One region of the Psychrobacillus sp. FJAT-21963 genome, then DNA from elsewhere that is predicted to be linked to it. Evidence: a T-box and tRNA genes for the amino acid it is inferred to sense, from the RefSeq annotation. Region 1 holds a T-box; the other holds one or more tRNA genes.
The links. The T-box of region 1 lies ahead of argS (arginine--tRNA ligase). A T-box ahead of a tRNA ligase gene usually reads a tRNA of that ligase, here a tRNA-Arg.
Positions count from the first base shown of each region.

Region 2: it has a tRNA-Arg gene. The T-box ahead of argS (arginine--tRNA ligase) is inferred to sense a tRNA for this amino acid. The anticodon was not compared.

Region 1 covers NZ_LJIY01000001.1:842,664-851,579, reverse strand. The annotation lists gene AN959_RS04080 (collagen-like protein) at 1-469, opposite strand, end outside; gene argS (arginine--tRNA ligase) at 824-2,488, opposite strand; T-box leader at 2,531-2,750, opposite strand; gene AN959_RS04070 (MBL fold metallo-hydrolase) at 2,880-3,725, shown strand; partial or broken gene AN959_RS20535 (transposase) at 4,023-4,391, shown strand; gene AN959_RS04065 (DUF1028 domain-containing protein) at 4,531-5,376, shown strand; gene AN959_RS04060 (hypothetical protein) at 5,459-5,707, shown strand; gene AN959_RS04055 (hypothetical protein) at 5,735-5,923, shown strand; gene AN959_RS04050 (VOC family protein) at 6,063-6,434, shown strand; gene AN959_RS04045 (hypothetical protein) at 6,575-6,922, shown strand; gene AN959_RS04040 (hypothetical protein) at 7,400-7,600, shown strand; partial or broken gene AN959_RS22010 (LamG-like jellyroll fold domain-containing protein) at 8,103-8,916, shown strand, end outside.
Region 2 covers NZ_LJIY01000009.1:136,676-144,535, reverse strand. The annotation lists gene AN959_RS17320 (YgcG family protein) at 57-854, opposite strand; gene AN959_RS17315 (LemA family protein) at 854-1,432, opposite strand; gene AN959_RS17310 (catalase) at 1,596-2,537, shown strand; gene AN959_RS17305 (hypothetical protein) at 2,647-2,829, opposite strand; tRNA gene AN959_RS17300 (tRNA-Arg) at 3,280-3,351, opposite strand; gene clpP (ATP-dependent Clp endopeptidase proteolytic subunit ClpP) at 3,516-4,112, shown strand; gene AN959_RS17290 (HPr family phosphocarrier protein) at 4,417-4,674, opposite strand; gene whiA (DNA-binding protein WhiA) at 4,694-5,635, opposite strand; gene yvcK (YvcK family protein) at 5,684-6,646, opposite strand; gene rapZ (RNase adapter RapZ) at 6,651-7,535, opposite strand; gene AN959_RS17270 (NUDIX domain-containing protein) at 7,528-7,860, opposite strand, start outside.

The DNA.
Region 1 (8,916 bases):
CACCTTTATCTCCCTTATCTCCTTTTGAACCAGGTATCCCAGGAGCTCCTGCCACTCCAGGAGGCCCCTGTTCACCAGGAACTCCAGGAGGTCCTTGTTTCCCAGGAGGCCCGGTTTCACCTTTATCTCCCTTATCTCCTTTTGGACCAGTTATCCCAGGAGCTCCTGCCACTCCAGGAGGCCCCTGTTCACCAGGAACTCCAGGAGGTCCTTGTTTCCCACGAGGACCGATTTCACCCTTATCTCCTTTTGGTCCAGGTATCCCAGGAGGACCTTGCTCTCCTTGGAGTCCAGGCCTGCCTGGCGGACCCTCATAACCCATTGCCCCCCGAGGTCCCCTTGCCCCAGGAGGACCTTGCTCGCCAGGAGGACCTTGCTCACCAGAAGGCCCCTCCAAACCTCGTGGTCCTCGCCTGCCCCTAGGGGGATGAATCTTTCCACACTTGCTGCATGGTTCTCTTTTTTCCAATTGTTCACTTCCTCTCTCTATTAAAGTATTCAAAAGGGGTGAGGGGGGTTGGACTTTAGTCAGTGGTGGAAATTCTAATATTATTCGAGTGAATGAGTATTTAGGAGATGTATTGCATGGCATTTGATTATAGTTGGGACTTTGGCTCAATAAATTTCTAGAGTTGCATCGCATAGGAAGAGGAGAGCAGGGAGACTTTTATAGTCAGGAATAAAGGATACAAGACTAAAGCGGTAAAAGGAATGATTAATCATTTGTTTGAGTATTCAAATGTTGACTAATAGATAATATAAGTTCTAATGAAAAGGTGGAACAAAGGAACTGAACTAAGAAATGGACAGTTCCTTTGTATGTTTACATTTCGCTTGGCGCTTTCATACCTAACAATCTTAAAGATTCTCCTAACACAGTTACTACAGATTGAACAATCGCTAAACGATAAGGTAAGTGAGTAGGGTCTTTTAAGATTTGCACGTTACCATAAAATGAATTAAATACTTGTGACAAATCTAATGCGTATTTTGCTATTAAGGATGGGTCATACTCAGAAGCAGCTCGCTGAGTGATGGATGGAAATTGTTGAAGTGATTTAATAACTTCCCATTCATAATCATTGACTTCTTTCACTAGGAAAGTTTCTACTTCTTGAGCTTTTCTTAAAATAGAGCAAGCACGTGCGTACGTATATTGTATATACGGTCCTGTTTCACCCTCGGTTTGAAGCATTTTCTTTATATCGAATTCTATGTCATGCTTTCGGTGTTGTTTTAAATCACTAAAGATAATAGCTCCAACACCTACTTCTTTTGCAACCTCTTTTTTATTTTTTAGCTGAGGATTTTTTTCTTCTATTGTTTTCTCGGCTAATTGAATAGCCTCATTTAATACTTCTTCTAATAGAATTATTTTACCTTTTCGTGTTGATAATTTTTTTCCATTTTTCAAAATCAATCCAAAAGGAATATGTTGAATTGCTTCAGACCACTCTAATCCCATTTTGTTTAACACAATTTTTAACTGCGAAAAGTGTAGGCTTTGTTCGTTTCCAACAACATACAAAGACTTCGTGAAATGATAACTCTTTTTTCGATGAAAGGCAGCTGTTATGTCTCTTGTCGCATACAAAGTTGCACCATCTGACTTTTTTATTAAACATGGTGGTACATTTTCTCCAACATCTACTACAAGTGCTCCATCAGACTCTATTAATAGCTTTTTTTGTTGTAATTCATCCACTATTGGATCCATTTTGTCATTGTAAAAGGCTTCCCCTTGATAGGAGTCAAAAGTAACCCCAAGTAGGTCATAAATTTTTTGAAATTCCTTTAATGATTCTGTTCGAAACCATTCCCATAGAGCCAATGCAGATGGCTCGCCGTCCTCTAATGATTTAAAAGCTGCTCTTCCTTTATCATTAAGGGTTTCGTCTATTTCCGCTTCTTTATGAAAACGAATGTACAGTTCTAGTAAAGTTTGAATAGGGGCTTTTTCCACCTTCTTTTTGTCTCCCCACAAATGATAAGCTACGAGTAATTTTCCGAACTGTGTGCCCCAATCACCTAGGTGGTTGATCTTAAATGGTTTGTAACCACTTTTTTCTAGTAATAAGGCAATTGAATTTCCTATAACTGTTGAACGTAAATGTCCCATGGAAAATGGTTTTGCAATATTTGGAGAGGACATATCAATTGTAACTATATCTCCAGCTCCATGATAAGAAGAACCATATTGTACACCTTCTGTGTGAATAGAACTCAAAACGGAATTTGTAAATGGTACACGTTTCATGAATATATTTACGTAACCGTTTACTGCTTTTGCATTTTCAATATTTTCGTCCTTTAAACGTGTTGCTAATTCTTCTGCTATTACATGAGGCGACTTCCTTTGTTTTTTGGCAAATGAAAAACAAGGTAGGGCATAGTCACCTAAATGTGCATACGCAGGCACCTCAATCATATTCTCCTCGATTATTTCGGATGTGAAATTTTGAAGAATGTCTACAACTAGCTGTTTCATCTAAACTCCTCCTAAATAAAAAAAGCCCTCGTCTCATCATATTGATGAGACGAAAGCTTGAACTTCCGCGGTACCACTCAATTTGCCTTTAATAGGCCACTTTCTCCTAACGGTGAGTCTCCGGCTTAAAAGAAAAAGGGCGCATGCGTTTTTCTTTTAAGCATCTCCAAAGTGCGGTTCACAACTCATCATAACTAGGCTAACACCATCCCTAGCTCGCTTGGTATTCCGATGTTGTTACTCTCTTTATCTCAGATATTAAAAATGAATTTACCAAATAAGAGAGAAGATGTCAACTTGTTTAGTGAAGTAAATAGGGTGGTATAAATATATACAGTAGTGAGAAACTAAATGTAAGGAAAATGAAAAGAGGGATATTGTGGATCATACTATTTCATATGGTGATGATTATAAATTTATACCTGCAACATCAGTTGGAAGTGGTGTAGGATTTGAGGTGCTCCCAGATATTTTTTGCCATACAATTCAAATTGTCAATATTTGTTTAGTTGGACACCCTCAGTCTAATGATTTTGTTCTAGTAGATGCTGGTATGCCACATTCATCAAAGGAGATTATCTCCATTATAGAGGAACGGTTTGGTGAAAATAAAAAACCTAATGCCATTATTTTAACTCACGGACACTTTGATCATGTAGGTGCAATTATTGAGTTAGTGGAGAAATGGGATATACCAGTTTATGCACATAGTTTGGAACTGCCTTTTTTAACAGGAAGGGAAAGTTATCAAAATCCAGATCCTACAGTAGAAGGCGGTATGGTAGCCAAAATGTCTGCTATGTTTCCAAAGGATCCAATTAATTTAGGAAATCTTGTGAAGGAATTGCCATCAGATGGAACAGTTCCTCATATGCCCGGTTTTAAATGGATTCATACTCCCGGACATACGCCAGGTCATGTATCCCTGTTTAGGGATGAAGATAAAGTTCTAATAGTTGGAGATGCATTTGTTACTGTAAAACAAGAATATTTATATAAAGTAATCACTCAGGAGCAGGAAATTAGTGGCCCTCCAAGATATTTTACAACAGATTGGGTGGCAGCAAGGGAATCAGTAGAAAGGTTAGCCGAATTAAAACCTAAAGTAGCTGTTACAGGGCATGGCTTACCAATGACTGGTGATTTATTAGCTAGTAACCTACATCTATTAGTAAAAGATTTTGAACAGATCGCGATGCCTAGTTATGGAAAGTATGTTGATGAAATAAAAAATTAGCTTTAAACCCACCCTCTAAAAAAGGGTGGGTTCAGACTGTAGACAAACTCAAAGAAATTTGAAATTGTTTATAGTCTTTTTTTATTTATAATAAATAGCAAGAAATCGTCGATTTCCGTTTCAGGTGCTACGCTTTCCACGGGCACGGCCTCAGCCTTCTCCCTCGCTACGCTCAGTCCGGGTGCTTCGGCTCGTGCTGTTCCCGTAGGAGTCTTCGCGCCTTCCACTCCAATCGACTCGTGTTGGCTAATTTAAAAAGAGTTGAATTTCTTCTAAGTCGTTGAGGTATTGAATATCATGATGATTAAAAACCAAATCAATGACCGTGGCTACCGAAGGAACATTTGGTCAGTAATATTAGATGCCGCTATTGATTTCCATTCATTTATCCATTAGTATAGCGTCTTTATTCTACAACTGGGCGGCCAATTATTGATCTCGTAATGTTATTTAAAATGACGTTTATTCCATATACATTTGGCATCCGTTCGATGCGCCAAATAATAAAAGAGATTGAAACGAATATGGGGAATCGTTGGTTGGTTTTTAGGATTTGGTTTTCATACAGAAATATCGCACTTCTCAACCTTCGGTAAGAACTATGGTCGTAGTTTTCAAGAAATCGATATCTTTGAACAAATCTTTTACCGCATGTTAAAAAGTATCTCGAGAGACGAACGAACGTTCAGATTACTTTTACAATCTGGACCCACCCTCTTAAGATAGGGTGGGTTCTTTTAATTGACAGAATATAAAGTTAAAATAGAAGTATACAAGGGTGTGGAAAATGAGAGGGGTACAATAAATGACATTTTCAATTATTGGATATGATCCGCAAACGAAAGAGTTAGGTGTAGCAGTAGCGTCCAAATTTTTAAGCGTAGGAGCAGTCGTTCCTTTTGCAAAATCCGGTGTAGGCGCTATCGCAACCCAATCCTGGGCAAATTTAGATTATGGTAAATATGGACTTGAGTTGCTTGAAATAGGACTGGAACCTAAGGAAGTTTTAAAGAAACTTGTTGAAAATGATGATAGGTCTGCACTTAGGCAGGTAGGAATAGTAGATGCACAGGGAAAAAGTATTACCTTTACAGGCGAGGATTGTTATGATTGGGCAGGTGGTTATGCTGGAGAAAATTTTGCTATACAAGGAAATATTTTAGTGGACCATCACACTGTAGAAGCAATGCAAAATTCTTTTGAGCAAGCAGTGGGTTATTCCTTAGCTGAACGCTTATTAGCTGCTTTGTATGCGGGAGATCTTGCAGGTGGTGACAGCCGTGGAAAACAATCTGCAGCTTTGTTAGTTGTAAAAGAAAATAGCAGCTATGGAGGATTTAATGATCGCTATATTGACCTTCGAGTAGATGATCATGAAGAGCCTGTTAAAGAGTTAGCGCGTTTATTAAAATTACATCGGCTCTATTTTGAAGCTACTCTGCCAGAAGATGTTTTAAAAATAGAAGGTGAACTACAAGAAGAGATTCAAAATTTACTCTATGAAAATGGCCATTTGGATCGAGTTCTTGAAGAACGTGAGGATTTATTAGATGCAGTGCAATCTTACCACCTCATGGAAAACTTTGATGAGCGAGTTCAACAGAGGGGATTTATAGATCAAAAAGTCTTGGATTATATGCGGATTAAATAAATGAGGAGAATCATAGAAAAATAGGGTTCCTCCTTTTGTTAATAAATTATCGGGATAGAATATCTTAAGTGGGGAGAAATAGTTGGAAACAATTGAAATAGTTGAGTTAGACGAAAAGAATTTAGATCATCAGGGATGTTATTGTCTTCGTAGTAAGCCAAATTCAACAGGTTACATAAATAAAAATGAATGGCTTAAAGGAAGTTTCAGTGAAGGTTTAAAGTATATAAAAATTATAGAGAATAACAAACCAGCAGGGTTTATTGAATATGCACCTATTGAAAAATCTTCAAGAGTAGTCTATAGATGGATTGAAATTTGGGAGAAATAACTTAAATATCATCAGGGAGGCAATGTAATGCATACGGTTATGTGGATTTTCTGGGGTTCCATAGTAACTCTCGTTGTAGGCAGCTATCTTGTGGATATTATTACTGGTAGGAAATATAATTTTAAAGAACAGGAAAAGTCATTGGATCAAAACTTTGCGGAAGCCGATTCTTTTCGCGAAGTGGATCGGTATAACCATCAAAATGGGTCGTTTTAAGAGAATCTCTTCTATGAGTTGTGATGCTAAACTTGATTTTAATATAAGGAACAAACTGAAAGGTGTTTTTCAAAGTAATAGTGTATACTTAATTTATGAAATAAATTTTCTAAATTATTAATTTTTTGTTGGAGGAATTATGAAACTAGGCGCATTCTCTGTAAGTTTAAGTGTAAAGGATATTAACAAATCAAAATCATTTTACGAAAACCTAGGATTTCAAGCATTCGGAGGGGATATTACCCAAAAATGGCTCATTATGAAAAATGGAAGTTGCGTAATTGGTCTATTCCAAGGAATGTTTGAAAAGAACATGCTGACTTTTAATCCAGGATGGAATGAAAATGCCGAAAATCTAAATTCGTTTACGGACATTCGAGACATCCAAAATCAGCTTAAAGAAAATGGAATTAAACTACTGTCTGAAGCAGATGAAACAAGCAAAGGGCCAGCACATTTCACAATTGAAGATCCTGATGGAAATACCATTCTTTTAGATCAACACAGATGAAATGAAGGGAGCGATTCTTTATAAGAATCGTTTTTTTTATAGAACAAACGTGTGTTTTAGTTGAAGAGTTCATTGAGTTGCAATGCAGCTCTTTTTTCTTTTTCAACTAACGAAGCAGGTTAGTTGAAGGAGGAATCTATATGGAAAAGTTAAGTAATAGTTATTTAAGGAGGGCACTGCATTTGGGATTTGATGTGGTCTTATATGATCAAGAAGATAGAGAGATTGGATTATACGAATTGAGTGAAAGTCTACATAATGAAATATTTACTTCTAAGAAGCTGTGGCGTAGTTATTTGGAACTTAGAAGTCTTAGCGATTTTTATCTTACTAATGAAACATTTTCAGGAGAGAGACTTTCCAACCTAATAACAGAACTTAATAATTACAAAGTATATATATCGATAAATAAACTTAACGAATTTGAAGAATTTATAAAACAATTGTCCAGTTCGGAAATAGGCAGGGTACATATTGCTGGAGACTAAACGATATTTTATTCTCGTTGAAAAAACGGGTGCTTTAGTTGAAGATTATGGGTTGCATAGGCAACTCTTTTTTCTTTTTGAATTAACATAGCAGATTAGTTGAAGAAGACATATCTATTAACGAAATACTATCAGTAGATAAACAAGGAGGTTAGTTATATGACACATCCATATGAAATATTTGAAGGAACAAATTTATGGGACATTATTATAAAGGAATTAATGACCTTGTAGAAAATAATGACATTGAAGAAACGACTCAAAGAGAATATATCGTTGGCTATTATAGTTAAATTATCAAATTCCTTATTCAACTAACCGGTGCTTTAGTTAATCAGACCATCATTTCGATGGTCTATTTTTAGGTCCAAAACATCAAAAAGATTTGGTAATGCAGTGTGAAAAACTAACGCAGCAGTTTAGTTAAAGAAGAGTACAAAATGAAAAGTTTTATCTATATATAAGGGGTATTGTCTTTTGTTTATGTTATTTGAAAAAATAGGTTTGAATCATAAGAAGATACATTTTGCGTTTGGAATTTTACTAATATTGACTGGTTTATTGATGGAAATAGAAATTTATATGAAAAACATGCAACTGGAACTATTTGAAAACAATGATTATAAGCAGACGAAAAAATATCAAAATGGTGTTTTCAAAACGAAGAATGAAATCTAGAATCCTCTTCATGATGATAGAAATAATCAAAGAATTTTAGAGTTAATTCAATCTACACAAGAAATTACACAAATAGACTCTGATGAGGCTAATAATTGAGGCACCAGAATTAAGTACTAAGGGGACAATGAAATGTTTTATATTCTTCCTATAAAAATAATTATGAGGGAATTGTAATTATTCCATGTTTTCTCTGTGAATAAAGTTAATGTTATGTAAATATATTGTTTTTCATATTGTAAAACAGCAAAAAAACGATTATTCTTGCACTGTCAAGCAAAAGTTATGGCAAAAGCAGGTGATGGAATTGGATGAGAATTGAAGCAAATGTATTTTGAATGTGCAGGAGCAATATTAGATTAGTATAAACCTCCAATGAAAAAAGAAAGCAAAGTTCAGACCGAATTTATTCTCTATTCTTAGGATGTTCACCAAATCAATTCAAAAACTAATTGATGTAGTAATACGCTCGTAAACACTTTGAAATGAAAGGACGTTAATCATGAATAAATCAAGTGCAGTTTTATCTTCTACTTTAGCGCTATTAATATTAGGTCAAAGCTCTGTATTAGCGGAGTCTCAAGTTGTTGAGAGGGTACCACATTCTCAGCAGTCTGTTCTGTCGAGCAATATAGAGGGAGTAATTTTTGACCCCGCAAAGAATAATTCAGTGCAATTAAATAATATGTTGGAAAATGTTCCATCAACATTTGAAATGTTGGTAAAATTTGATCCTAATCCAAATCAGCGTCAAATTTTGTTTGGGAATTATAGATCGGGCAATAAAACTGCGTTTAATATTGAATTAACAGCTGATAATCAACTTAGATATTTTGAAATAAATGAGTTCGGCACAATTGATAAAAAAACCAATGGAGCAAATATTACAACGGGTGAATGGAAACATATTGTTGTAACAAGAGACGTTGCGAATAAAAAAATAACCTTTATTCAAGATGGTAAAGTAATAGCATCGTTTGATAACGTTGATTTAGTTGAAGATCTTGCATTTGAAAATTATCATAGTATTGGTAAAGATACTAGAGATCAATATCACTCCAGAGCAGAAATAAAAGAAGTTCGTTTATGGACCGATGTTCGTACATTGGAAGAAATTAAAGCGAATGTAGATATAGACATTAAAGGCGATGAAGCTGGTTTGATGCATGCTTGGACAATGGACCAATCTATTTATTACGGATTGAATATAATACATGATAAAGTTGGAAAAAATGATGGAACTGCTTTTGGATTCCAAAAGGAGTATGTAATTGAAACATCTTATGAAAGTGAATTCGAAGGAACTGGTATTGATT
Region 2 (7,860 bases), on a different contig from region 1:
GAGCGTTCGATTAATTATAATATTACTTACATAATAAGCATTTATCAACTAGACCATCACCATTTACGTCCTGCACCGCCGCCTCCAGCGCTTCCTCCTCCGAATCCACCGAAACCTCCACCAGAGCTTCTACCACCGCCAAAGCCACCTCCGAAGCTTCCAGGTCCGAACATTATGGATCGAGAACGACGACGTCCACCAGGACCACCTCTACCGCCTCCATTCATAATAGAGAAGATAATATAAATTACAATTATTATTGCAATGATCGTTGTAAAGGAAAACCCTTCATCTGTATTAGCCGGGTTCTTAGGTTCTACCAATTCTCCGTCCCAACCATATTCAGTTGCAACCTCATTATAGAGAACTTGATAAGTTGAAAGTACCGCATCATCTACAGAACCTTGATTTAAATAAGGCATTGTATATTCATCAATAATTCGTCCTATTTTTCCATCGGGTAGTGCACCTTCAAGTCCTTGACCAACTGCAATATATACTTCTCTATCTCCAACCTTATCGGGATCTGTTTCAATTACAAGTAGAACACCATTGTTCTTTGCTTTATCACCAATACCGAATTCTCGAATCACATCTACACTAAATTGGTTCACATCTTGACCATTTAAGGAGTTGATAATCATCACAACAATTTGTGAGCCTGTAGCATTTTCTAAATTAACTCCTAACTCTTCAATCTGTTGCTCTGTCGTATCAGATAAATAATTTTCGTAGTCCTGAACATACAATTCACCTGGAATTGGTTCAGGAATATTAGATGCCGCTACAGTTACTATTGGTAAACTAAGACATAAAAGTAGCGCAACGATGAGCATTCGCGCAACTTTTACCATTACTCGCCATCCCCTTCAAAGTCAACGTTCGGAGCGTCCTGAGCTGCTGCGTCTGCTTCAAAGTACTCTTTCTCATCAAATCCAAATATAGAAGCAACGATACTTCCTGGCATTCTCTTTACTTTTTTATTGTAATCCGAAACTACTGCATTATAATCTTCACGTGCTACAGATAAACGATTTTCAGTTCCTGCAAGCTCATCCATTAGTTGACGGAAATTAGCATCCGCTTTTAGTTCCGGGTAATTTTCTACAACAACTAATAATCTGCTCAAAGCACCTGATAACTCATTATTCGCTTCCGCTTGTTCTTCTGGAGTATTCGCTCCAGCCAATCTAGAACGTGCATCTGCTATATTTCCAAGCACTTCTTCTTCATGTGCAGCAAAACCTTTAACTGTGTTCACTAAGTTTGGTATCAAATCCATACGTCGTTGTAATTGGTTCTCAATTTGCGCGTATGCTTTATTCACATCTTCTTCTCCGTTAACAAAACCGTTATAACTTGGTATTAAAATGGCTGCAAAAATTGCAATAATCACCACAATTATAACAATTGGACCTAATAATTTTTTCATATTCATTCACCTCTAATTTGCGTATAGTCTTAATCTACCTTAAATTCTAAAATCTAAAACATCCCATGCTATTCGCTAGAAACAAGAATGTTAGTACTGCTTTTGTTTAATTTTATCCATGAGTGGTAATGATAAATAAAGTTTATTTAATGGGGTGATTCAGATGAATACATCTAATGAGCAACATAGCACTTTGCCAACTGAAGCAGTCGATGCACTAGAAAACATAGAAGGTAGGTTTCCCGGATCTCGTCGTGCCCATGCAAAAGGAATATATTACGATGCCATTTTTAAACCAACAGGCAATGCAAAACCTTTTACGATTGCTGAGCATCTTCAAAACGAAGAAATCCCTGTGACTGTTCGGTTCTCAAATAGTCCTCCAAATCCATCAGCAGCTGATTTCCTTTCACCTGCTAAAGGTATGTCTGTCCACTTCCACTTACCAGATGGTAAAACAAGTCATTTAGTCAGCACGACAGTCCCCATGTTTGTAACGAAGAGTCCTGAAACATTTGTAGACATGCTAAAAACACTAACTGCCGACAAAACAGGTCTAGATAAGGTAGATTTAGGATTAGGTATAGTAAATATCTTAAAAAAATATCCCGATAGAAAAAACATTTTCGCCGCGCTTAAAGAACAAATGAAGCAACCACCAACAAGTTATGCACTCTTAAACTATTACCCTATACATGCCTTTTACTTTATTAATAAAGATGGTAAGCGGCAAGCAATCAAATACGAGTGGCAACCTGTAAAACTAGTAGAAAACTCCTCTAATTTGGATGTGAGTAAATCTTCACCAAATTATCTTAGCGAGGATCTCAACGCTCGATTGGCAAATGGCCCAGTTTCATTTAATTTAGTTATTCGATTAGGATTAGATAGCGACCCTACCGATGATCCTACCGATCCATGGCCAGATGATCGAGAAAAAATTGTCGTTGGACAACTTACATTATTAAAAGCCCTTCAACCGAAGGAAGAATTATTATTCGATCCAACGATTGTTGGAAAAGGCATTGAACTAACCAATGATCCAATCTTACACTTCCGTCATGAAGCTTACAGCGTTTCTTATAATAGACGGAACAATGAATAATAAGACACTCTACACATATAAAGCTATGTGTAGAGTGTTTTAAATGGTATCCTCTAAAAAGCAAATTGATCAATACAATGTTATCCAGAGTAACTTCTATCAGAAGTTGCTAACCACCGAATCCGTTAAAACTTGCACTTTCCACCGTTTTTGCATCTCTTTTCGCATTTTCTACATTTTGGTTTACTTCTGGTGTATTGAATTCACTAAAGTCTTTCCGAATGAAATAGTCGTATCCGAAACCGATTAGAACAAACAATCCAGCGATCCCTAAAACAAGTAGCCATAACATTTCTCCGACACCTCCTTTACGCCATTTATATTCTTGTATGCTATAAAAAAACTGCAAGAACTCTTTATTAAAACCCAAAGGTCGAAATTTACAAATCTTCTACTAATAACTAATACGGTTGAATTGTAAATAGGTTCCAAATAAGAATAAATAGATTGTTCCCACCTTCCGAACGGTTAATGTTTACTTAAGAGTTAGCATGAATTCCGATTGAAGCAGGAATTATTTGGATAGACTTTGTACGTAATACAAATAGTGCTAGTTAAAAGTGAGGAAAAAGTATTTAGCTTCTGAGGTTAGCATATCTTTAAAGAGTACTACTGTGGAATAGGAGCGGAAGGCGGTGGTTCTAGCAGGAAAAGTGGAACACCGATGATGCAATTATAATAAAAAAACACTCTAAAAAGTTGTGTTACCAACGTCTTAGAGTGTTTTGAAAAAACTAAAATACGCCCTCGGAGGGAATCGAACCCCCATCCCAAGAACCGGAATCTTGTGTCATATCCATTAAACTACGAGGGCAAGCGACCTTTCTATTATACAAATGGAACGCAAATAATTCAAGCTATCATTTCAATGCTTAATATTTGACCTTCCTTGACCTTAATGTGTATGATAAAGTTACAGCTGAGGGAACTTTTCTCAGTAATCAAATAATCAAACCACCTTTGAAGGAGGCAATCAGGATGAATTTAATTCCTACAGTTATTGAACAAACAAATCGTGGAGAACGTGCATATGACATCTACTCCCGATTATTAAAAGACCGTATTATTATGCTTGGAAGCGGTATCGATGATAACGTGGCTAACTCCATTGTTGCCCAACTATTATTCTTAGAAGCAGAAGATCCAGATAAAGATATTTCCATCTATATTAATAGCCCAGGCGGAAGTATTACAGCTGGCATGGCCATCTATGATACAATGCAGTTCATCAAACCAGATGTACAAACAATCTGCATCGGTATGGCTGCTTCCATGGGTGCTTTCCTTCTTACAGCAGGAGCAAAAGGAAAACGCTATGCACTTCCTAACGCAGAAGTAATGATTCACCAACCACTTGGTGGCGCTCAAGGGCAAGCAACGGAAATTGAAATTGCTGCAAAACGTATTTTATTTTTACGTGATAAATTAAACAATATTATTTCTGAACGCACTGGTCAACTTATTGAAGTAATCGCTAGAGACACAGATCGTGATAATTTCATGACTGCTGAACGTGCAAAAGAATATGGTTTAATCGACCATATTATCGACCGTAGCGAAATGAAAAAAGCATAATAGAATAATCGTAGCTCTGGGTAGCATTTATATGTTATTGATTCTACGATTAAAGAGTGGAGGAAAGTGACTGGGTCACTTTCCTTCACTCTTTTTCTATATAATGACGCTATATGGACAAATAATTTTTTATGTGGACGGAAAATATTTTATACGGTCAGAAATTAATTTTATCCGGACACATTTTTATCTATCCGGTCACAAACACAGTAAGCACATGTAAAGGACCCTTTGCATATCTACAAAGAGCCTAAATAAAAAGACCGCCTTTTCGTCTTAGCTGACTAGTTGGGCGCTCTCTTTTTTAATTTTCATGGGAAATAAATTTTGCTAATGCTTCTACTGCTTCTTCCTCGTCCGAACCATCTGCACTCAAAGTTACGTTGATTCCTTTACTGATGGCTAGGCTCATAATTCCCATGATACTTTTTGCATTTACTTTCTTCGCATCTTTTTCTAAATAAACATCTGCAATATAACGATTAGCCTCTTGGACAAATAAAGCTGCCTGTCTCGCTTGTAGTCCGGCTGGTAATTTGACTTCGACTTGTTTTTCTGTCATTTTTCTACGCTCCATTTCCCTAAATTGTCTCGCCTCTACGAAGTGCGTCTGCAATTTCATCTATTTTACGCAAACGATGATTTATTCCTGATTTACTCACATTTCCAGTGGAAACCATTTCACCTAATTCTTTCAATGTAACATCTTGGTATTCAACACGCAACCTTGCAATCTCTCTTAATTTATCAGGTAATTGATCTAATCCAATTGTATTTTCAATAAATCGGATGTTTTCAACTTGTCTAATTGCAGCACTGATTGTTTTATTGAGGTTAGCTGTTTCACAATTAACCAAACGATTTACACTGTTTCGCATATCTCGGATGATGCGTACATCCTCAAATTTTAACAATGCATTATGTGCGCCAGCAATGCTAAAGAAATCAGAAATTTTTTCTGCTTCCTTTAAATAAGCAATATAGCCTTTTTTCCGTTCAATTGTTTTTGCATTTAGCTCAAATTCATTCATTAGTTCGACTAACGCATCACTATGTGTTTTATATAATGAATAAATCTCCAAATGATAAGAAGACGTTTCTGGATTGTTAACAGAACCACCCGCTAAGAAAGCTCCTCTAAGATAAGCTCGCTTACAGCAATTCTTTTTAACCAGTTCCTTTGAAATAGAATACTCAAATTGAAAATTCTCTTTCAAAATTTTTAAGTCCTCTAGTAAGTTCTTTGCCCCTTCACGGACACGACATATATATACATTGTTCTTTTTCAATCTCATTTTTTTACGAACAAGTAATTCTACTTGATAGGGATATAATGATTTTATCAATGTATATAGTCTTCTAGCAATTGCTGCGTTTTCAGTTTGGACGTCCAAACTTAGCATTTTATTGCTAAACGATAAAGAACCGTTCATTCGAATAAGCGCAGAAAGTTCAGCCTTTGAACAACAAGGCTTTGACTCTTCCTGGGTCATCTCTTTTTTTGTTTCAGAAGCAAACGACATAACCGTTTCCCCCTTTCTTGCTAGTGACTTATTGGTGGTGATTTTAAATTAACCAGCATATTCTACTAGCCATTTTGCTACTTCCATCGCATCATGACGAACTGCTCCATCATACACAACTGAAATATCTTTTTTTACGATGTCTATGTCTAATGTTTCTAACTTTTCTACATCTATTTTCACTGGTGATGCTTTTTCTTGCTTATATAAAAACTGTACATTTTCAGGAATTTCTTCCTTGCTAATTAATACAGTATCTAAAAAATTTTCTCCTACATGATCAATAAGTGCTTGCACGTGATCAGAAGCCGAATAATTACTCGTTTCCCCTGCCTGCGTCATCAAATTGCAAATGTATACTTTCTTTGCTTTAGATTGAATAATTGCATTCTTTATATCCTTTACTAATAAATTAGGAAGAATACTTGTATATAAACTACCGGGTCCTATAGCAATGATATCTGCCTCTAAAATAATTTTAATTGTTTCCGGTAACGGTTTCACCTCGGAAGGTGTAATAAATACTCTCTCAATCTTATGTCCATAATGCGGGATTTTAGATTCCCCACTTATGATGGTTTTATCTTCAAATTCTGCATGAAGTGTAACAATTTGATTGGCAGCTGGAAGAACCTTGCCGTGTACTTTTAATACATGACTCATTTCTCGAATAGCATTTGCAAAGTCACCTGTAATGGAAGTTAAGGCCGCAAGCATTAAGTTCCCTAACGAATGACCCTCTAATTCGCTTGAGTCGGAAAAACGATACTGAAACATTTCCTCTACTAATGGCTCTACATCTGATAGTGCAGCTAATACATTTCGAACATCACCGGGTGGTGGAATATCATAATTATCCCGTAAGCGCCCAGAACTTCCTCCATCATCTGCCACAGTGACAATTGCAGTAATATCGAGCGGGAATTTCTTCAAACCACGAAGTAAAGTAGATAATCCCGTACCACCACCAATAATTGCTATTTTCTTTTTATGGTGTTTCGTACGATCCATTACTTCATTCCTTTCTTATTGTAACATCTCTATGCGTTATGATTGTTTTGTCATCTGCTTTTAAAAGTTTCCCAAAATATTCGGCAAGAGTTACGGAGCGATGCTGTCCTCCAGTACATCCGAAAGCAATTACAAGCTGAGTTTTGCCTTCTCGTTTATATTGGGGAATCATGAATTGAAACAAATCTGTTAACTTTTCAATTAACGTTTTTGTATCTACCCACTTTAGTACGTAACCAGAAACTTCTTCATCCAGTCCTGATTTTAAACGCAACTCTTCAATATAGTATGGATTTGGTAGAAAACGTACATCAAATACTAAATCCGCATCGATAGGAAGCCCATGTTTAAAGCCAAATGACATAACATTGACTGTAAAAACATTGCTTCCTTTTGGTGAGAATTCATCTTGTATTTTTTCACGTAGCTCTCGTGGTTTCATTTTTGAAGTATTATAAATGAATTGTGCTCTTCCTTTTAAATCAGAAAGTAATTCTCTTTCTTTTTTAATACCATCTAAAGGAAGCCCAGAGTTCGCTAGAGGATGAGATCTTCTCGTTTCTTTATATCTTCTAACTAATACTTCATCTTGCGCATCTAAAAATAATACTTTAGGAGTTACAGACGTTGCTTCTTGTAAGCTGTTAATCGAATCAGCTAAAGTATTAAACATTTCTCCCCCACGCAAATCCATCACAGCAGCAATATTGCGAGGCTGTTTATTCGAATCCATCATTAGATTAATGAATGTGCCTAAAAGTTCAGGAGGTAAATTATCGATACAATAATAGCCAAGATCCTCAAAGCTTTGAATTGCTACTGTCTTCCCCGCTCCAGACATACCGGTAATTATAACTACTTCTGTTTCAAGCTTTTGTTGACTATCCATTATTTACTTCTCCCTCCGATGATTGCTGAATCGTTTCTTTTAGTAGGGTAAATTCTGGCGTGTACACAAATGTTCCATATTGAACTCCGTGTTCTTTAACAGCAAAAAGTAGATTTGTACGATCTCCTTCCGCCATAGGCAATACTTCTAAATCTTCTACTGGATGCCATTCGAGAACACCTTCTTTTGTTTCTTTATAAGGTGTTCCTTCTAAGTCTCTTGCAATAAAGGTGAAGAGCATCCATTCATCGATTTGTTCTCCATCCTCTTCAATCACCATTGTATAAATACCTTTTAAATGTGGATGGATTGGAGTAGTATTCGT